One region of the Rhodococcus sp. 4CII genome, then DNA from elsewhere that is predicted to be linked to it. Evidence: riboswitches for the same ligand, from Rfam matches in the RefSeq annotation. Region 1 holds a riboswitch; the other holds the start of a gene.
The links. A riboswitch is a leader RNA that binds a small molecule or an ion and turns the genes downstream of it on or off. The one in region 1 is predicted to bind glycine.

Region 1 (3,206 bases):
AGGGCACGTTCTATGCCGACCTCGTGTTCGACCAGAACACCCGGGTCTCTGCCCGGCCGTCCGATTCCATCGCCATCGCACTCCGGATCGGGGTGCCGATCTTCGCGGAAGAAGCGGTGCTCACCGAGGCCGGTCTGGTCATGCCGGACGAGCGCGAAGACGAGGTCGAGAAGTTCAAGGAATTCCTCGAGTCCGTGTCGCCGGACGATTTCAAGGCCACTGACGGCTAGCTTGCACCCTGCGGATGAGCCTCGGCGCGCAGTATCGGTTGAGGTTCTTCCGGCGCGTTGCGTTGACCCGGTCTCCTCGGAGTCATAGCGTTCAGTGCAGTGATTTTCTGCCCTGCAGATTGCATCGGGCGTACGCTGAGTAGGTTCAGGGTACGGACTTGCTCGATGTCACTGGTGGCGTTCACGCCGCCCGATGTGCCGCGGTTCGTCGCGGACACTGGCGACGCGCGTCACAGGCGCACTGATCGTCGGGTTCAGTGCAACATGCGAGAGGGAGTAGTCAGTGGGAGATCGGCCGCAGGAGAATGCGCTGAATCTTGCGCCCGGCGACGTCGTTGCCGAGCCCGAGTTCAGCTCCGAAGAGATCCAGCCGGGCCTCTTCCCGGACGATTCCGTGCCCGACGACCTCGTCGGATACCGCGTCCCCATCGCCTGCCAGATCGCGGGAATCACGTACCGCCAGCTCGATTACTGGGCGCGCACATCCCTCGTGGTGCCGTCCATTCGTGGCGCCGCGGGTTCGGGAAGCCAGCGGCTGTACTCGTTCAAAGACATCCTCGTCCTCAAGATCGTCAAGCGTCTGCTCGACACCGGAATATCCTTGCAGAACATTCGCGTGGCCGTCGACCACCTCCGGAAGCGCGGAGTGCGGGACTTGGCGAAGATCACACTCTTCTCGGACGGGACCACTGTCTACGAGTGCACGTCCGCCGAAGAGGTCGTCGATCTGCTGCAGGGCGGGCAGGGCGTGTTCGGCATCGCGGTCAGCGGTGCGATGCGCGAACTGACCGGCACCATCGCCGATTTCCCGGCCGAGCGGGCCGACGGCGGCGACAGTGAGCAGAGCCCGGAGGACGAACTGGCGTCGCGGCGCAAGAACCGCGTGAGCCGCAAGACGGGGTAGGTTCCATCCATCCGAGCGGGACGCTGCCTGCGCCGCCATCCGCAGCGGTGACATAGACTGGCGGTGCGTCGACGCCGTGCGGGAGAGTTCCGGGCACTGCATGCACAGAAACAGTGTGTGCGGGAGTTCGGGCGCCGAAGGAGCAACACCTCCCCGTCAATCTCTCAGGCAGACAGGACCGTGCGGGCTCCGACGTCTCTGGAAAGCGGTGGGAGCACCCACCCGCCCACGGGGAAAGGGCCGTCGTCGCATGCGAACGACGGTACCGAATCTCTCAGGCGCTCGACGAGAGCAGGCGACAGAGGGGGAGGGACGTTCCGCCGACGCGGGGCGTGTCCTGATCCTCCGAACTGCTTGGGAGTTGTCGTGATCGACGCTGGAAGCCGTACATTCGCCGATCGTCATGTCGGCCCGAACGCTGCGGAACTCGCGCACATTCTCGAACTGGTCGGAGCCGAATCGCTCGACGATCTCGCAGCGAAGGCCGTCCCTGCCGTCATCCTGGACGGCGTCACCGATGGCATCGCCGACGGTCTCGACGCCTTGCCCGCGCCGGTCTCCGAGCACGAAGCGCTCGCCGAACTGTCTGCGCTCGCCGCCCAGAACACCGTGGCGACGTCGATGATCGGTCTCGGCTACTACGACACCCTCACCCCGCCGGTCCTGATCAGGAACATCATCGAGAACCCGGCCTGGTACACCGCCTACACGCCGTACCAGCCCGAGATCAGCCAGGGCCGACTCGAAGCCCTCCTCAACTTCCAGACGATGGTCGCCGACCTGACCGGCATGGAGGTCGCCAACTCGTCGATGCTCGACGAGGCCACCGCCGCAGCCGAGGCGATGACGTTGCTGCGCCGCGCGAGCAAGAGCAAGTCACCGCGCTTCGTGGTCGACGCGGACCTGTTCCCGCAGACCCTCGCCGTCGTCGAGACCCGGGCGGAGCCGCTCGGCATCGAGATCGTCGTAACCGACCTGGCTGCCGGACTGCCAGATGGCGACTTCTTCGGCGTTCTCGGACAGATGCCCGGTGCGTCCGGCCGCATCGTCGACTACACCGACGTGATCGCCGCCGCCCACGAGCGCGGCGCGCTGGTCGCCGTCGGTGCCGACCTGCTGTCGCTCACCCTCCTCACCCCGCCCGGCGAGATCGGTGCGGACGCCTGCTTCGGCACCACCCAGCGTTTCGGTGTCCCGATGGGCTTCGGCGGCCCGCACGCCGGCTACCTCGCCGTACACACCAAGCACGCGCGGCAGCTCCCCGGCCGTCTGGTGGGCGTCTCCGTCGACGCGGACGGAGACAAGGCCTACCGGCTGGCGCTGCAGACGCGCGAGCAGCACATCCGCCGCGAGAAGGCCACGTCGAACATCTGCACCGCTCAGGTGCTGCTGGCGATTCTCGCGGCCATGTACGCCAGCTACCACGGCGCCGAGGGGCTGAAGGCGATCGCGCTGCGCGTCGCGAACACGGCACACTCCCTGGCTGCCGCACTCCGCAAGACCGGGGCCCGGGTCGTCCACGAGCACTTCTTCGACACGATTCTCGTGCGGGTCGACGGCCGCGCGTCGGATGTCGTGGCGCAGGCGAAGGCCGCCGGCATCAACCTGCGGCTCGTCGACGCCGATCACGTCGCCGTTGCGTGCGACGAGGCCACCACCGCGGAGGACGTGGCCCACGTGCTGGCGGCGTTCGGCGGCGACGGCGCCGTGGCCGCGGCCACGGGCACGGCGGTCCCGGACGCGCAGCTCCGCGGATCCGACTACCTCCAGCACGAGGCATTCACGCGCTACCGGACCGAGACGGCCATGCTGCGCTACCTGCGGGCGTTGTCCGACAAGGACATTGCGCTCGACCGCAGCATGATCCCGCTCGGCTCGTGCACGATGAAGCTCAACGCCACCGCCGAGATGGAAGCGATCACCTGGCCCGCGTTCGCCGGACTGCACCCCTTCGCGCCGACCGGGGACACCCCGGGCATCCTCCGCATCATCAAGGACCTCGAGAACTGGCTCGTGGCCGTCACCGGGTACGACGCGGTGAGTCTGCAGCCGAACGCCGGAAGCCAGGGCGA
Region 2 (3,206 bases), 2.2 Mb from region 1:
CGTTCGGGTCGGCGCGCGAGTTGCTGGACCTCACCGAGCACTACGGTCTCACGATCAGCGAGGTCATGCTCGAACACGAACGGGCTCTCCGCCCCGAGTCGGAGGTCCGGGCGCGGCTACTGCACATTCGCGACGTGATGGTCGAGTGCCAGCGACGCGGCATCAGCCGGGACGGGTACCTGCCCGGAAGCCTTCGGGTGCGGCGGCGCGCCCGCGGTTGGTACGAGCGGCTGAATGTGGAAGACCCCGAACGTGATCCCGCGTTCGCGGAGGACTGGGTGAACCTGGTGGCTCTCGCCGTCAACGAGGAGAACGCGTCCGGCGGCAGGATCGTCACCGCCCCCACCAACGGCGCCGCCGGCATCATCCCGGCGGTGTTGCACTACGCGGTGCACTACACCCCCGCCGGAAGGTCCGATCCGGACGACACGGCGGTGCGCTTCCTGCTGGCGGCGGGTGCGGTCGGATCCTTGTACAAGGAGCGGGCGTCGATCTCCGGGGCCGAGGTGGGCTGCCAGGGTGAGGTGGGGTCCGCCGCGTCGATGGCTGCCGCCGGTCTCGCCGAGATCCTCGGCGGAACCCCGGAACAGGTGGAGAACTCGGCGGAGATCGCGATGGAACACAGTCTGGGTCTGACGTGTGATCCCATCGGGGGTCTGGTGCAGATCCCGTGCATCGAACGCAACGCCATCTCGGCGGGTAAGGCGATCAACGCCGCCCGGATGGCCCTGCGCGGCGACGGAACCCACCGGGTGAGCCTGGATCAGGTGATCGAGACGATGCGGGCCACCGGCGCCGACATGAGTTCGAAGTACAAGGAGACCTCCACCGGGGGTCTCGCCGTGAACGTGTCGGTGAATCTCGTCGAATGCTGACTCATATCTATTGAGGCAGAACGCTATTCACGGTATGGTATGAGGCAGATCACATAACGGAAGAAGCCACTGAGCCGCGGCGGGAGAGTTCCGCCCTCCACCATCTGGATCAGCGGGCGCCGAAGGAGCAAATCCTCCCCGGGAAACTCTCAGGCACCTGTACCGCCGCGGCACGGCACCTCTGGAAAGCGGTCGACTGCAATTCCGGGTCGGCTCACCGATGGGGCAAGCGGGTCGTCACTCGCGGAAACTCTCAGGTCGATGACAGAGCGGGGAGGCAGCCCACCCACCGTGGCGTGCCTTGCGCGTCAACGACCACACGGAGTTCCTTTGTCCGAACGAACGAATCCGACCCGTGCCTCCGTCGCCTCGCCTCCCGACCCGAGCCCGTCTCCACAGGACAGTGATTCGGGAGGCGCGCATCTGTCGCGCCAGCTGTCCGATCGCCACATCCAGCTGATCGCCATCGGCGGCGCCATCGGCACCGGGCTCTTCATGGGCTCGGGTAAGACGATTTCACTCGCCGGCCCGTCCGTCATCTTCGTCTACATGATCATCGGCTTCATGCTGTTCTTCGTGATGCGGGCGATGGGCGAGATTCTGCTCTCGAATCTGAGCTACAAATCCTTCTCCGATTTCGCCGGGGACCTGCTCGGGCCGTGGGCGGGATTCTTCACTGGATGGACGTACTGGTTCTGCTGGATCGTCACCGGCATCGCCGACATCATCGCCATCGCCGGCTATGTCACGTACTGGTGGCACGATCTCCCGCTGTGGATTCCCGCCCTCGGCGCGGTCGTACTGTTGATCGCGCTGAACCTGCCCACGGTCAAGGCTTTCGGTGAAACCGAGTTCTGGTTCGCCCTGATCAAGATCCTCGCTATCGGCGGCCTGATCGTCGTCGGACTCGTGATGATCTTCACCCACTTCACCTCGCCCGACGGTGCCGTCGCCGGTTTCTCGAACCTGTGGAACGACGGCGGTCTCTTCCCCACCGGCCCCATGGGTTTCGTTGCCGGGTTCCAGATCGCGACGTTCGCCTTCGTCGGTATCGAACTCGTCGGCACGACAGCGGCGGAGGCCAAGGATCCGGAGAAGAATCTTCCCCGCGCGATCAACTCCATCCCCGTGCGCGTCATGTTGTTCTACGTGGTGGCACTCGTCGTCATCGTCTCCGTCACGCCGTGGCGTGACATCCTCCCGGACAAGAGTCCGTTCGTCACCATGTTCACCCTGGCGGGTCTGGGCATCGCCGCCTCCGTCATCAACTTCGTGGTGCTGACGTCCGCCGCATCGTCCGCGAATTCCGGTATCTACTCCACCTCGCGGATGGTCTACGGCCTGGCGCAGGAGGGTGACGCCCCGACGCGGTTCGGCACACTGACCCGGCGTCACGTCCCGGCGAATGCCCTGATGCTGTCGGGTGTCTTCCTTCTGGCCGGCGTCGCGATGGTCGCGGCCGGAAACTCGATCATCGCCGCGTTCACCCTGGTCACGACGATCTCCGCGCTGCTCTTCATGTTCGTCTGGTCGATCATTTTGATCAGCTACGTGGTGTACCGCAAGCGTCGTCCGCATCTGCACGCGGCATCGACGTTCAAGATGCCCGGCGGCGTCGTGATGTGTTATGTCGTGCTCGCCTTCTTCGGATTCCTGATCTGGGCGCTCACCCAGAAGGACGACACCCTGCATGCGCTGCTGGTGACTCCGGTGTGGTTCGCGATCCTCGGCGTGGCATGGTCGATCCTCCGGCGCCGCCCCGGGCACCAGGCCCGAGAAGCGGCATTCCGGGCGGAGATCGCCGCAACGCACCACGAGTAAGCGCACGGTGCCGGGAATCCGATCGGGATCCCGGCACCGTGGTCATGCAGGTGCAGGTTGCAATAGACCGATCCGGTCGAATCGCTCCGCACGTTCGGAGAGTCGCTGGGTGGTGTCCGCCGCGTCGAGCAGCGACAACTCGCGGTGGAGTACCGCCCCGACGCGCGTGCAGAATGCCGCGGATTCTTCTGCCGCGTCGGGGTATTCGGGAATAACCTCGTCGACGATGCCGCTCGCGAGGAGGTCGGACGACCGGATCCCCTGCCGGGCAGCCATGTCCGGAGCATGCGCGATGTCGTGGTGCAGAATTGCGCTCGCCCCTTCGGGCGGCAGCGGCGACAACCAGCCGTGCCGGGCCGCGAGCACCCGGTCGGCCGGGATCAACGCGAGCGCGCCGCCGCCGGTGCCCTGCCCGAGCAGCAGGGAGATCGTGGGAACGTCTAGGGAGACCATGTCCGCGATGCAGCGTGCGATCTCCCCGGCCAGCCCGCCTTCCTCGGCTTCCTTCGA

Region 2: linked by a shared signal. The riboswitch ahead of cycA (D-serine/D-alanine/glycine transporter) and the one ahead of gcvP (aminomethyl-transferring glycine dehydrogenase) in region 1 are both predicted to bind glycine.

What each region holds. Positions count from the first base shown of each region.
Region 1 covers NZ_JACCFE010000002.1:6,732,285-6,735,490, forward strand. The annotation lists gene H0B43_RS32060 (bifunctional nuclease family protein) at 1-230, shown strand, start outside; gene H0B43_RS32065 (MerR family transcriptional regulator) at 514-1,134, shown strand; glycine riboswitch at 1,204-1,325, shown strand; gene gcvP (aminomethyl-transferring glycine dehydrogenase) at 1,501-3,206, shown strand, end outside.
Region 2 covers NZ_JACCFE010000002.1:4,502,450-4,505,655, reverse strand. The annotation lists gene H0B43_RS21565 (L-serine ammonia-lyase) at 1-875, shown strand, start outside; glycine riboswitch at 946-1,050, shown strand; gene cycA (D-serine/D-alanine/glycine transporter) at 1,206-2,696, shown strand; gene H0B43_RS21555 (carboxyl transferase domain-containing protein) at 2,739-3,206, opposite strand, start outside.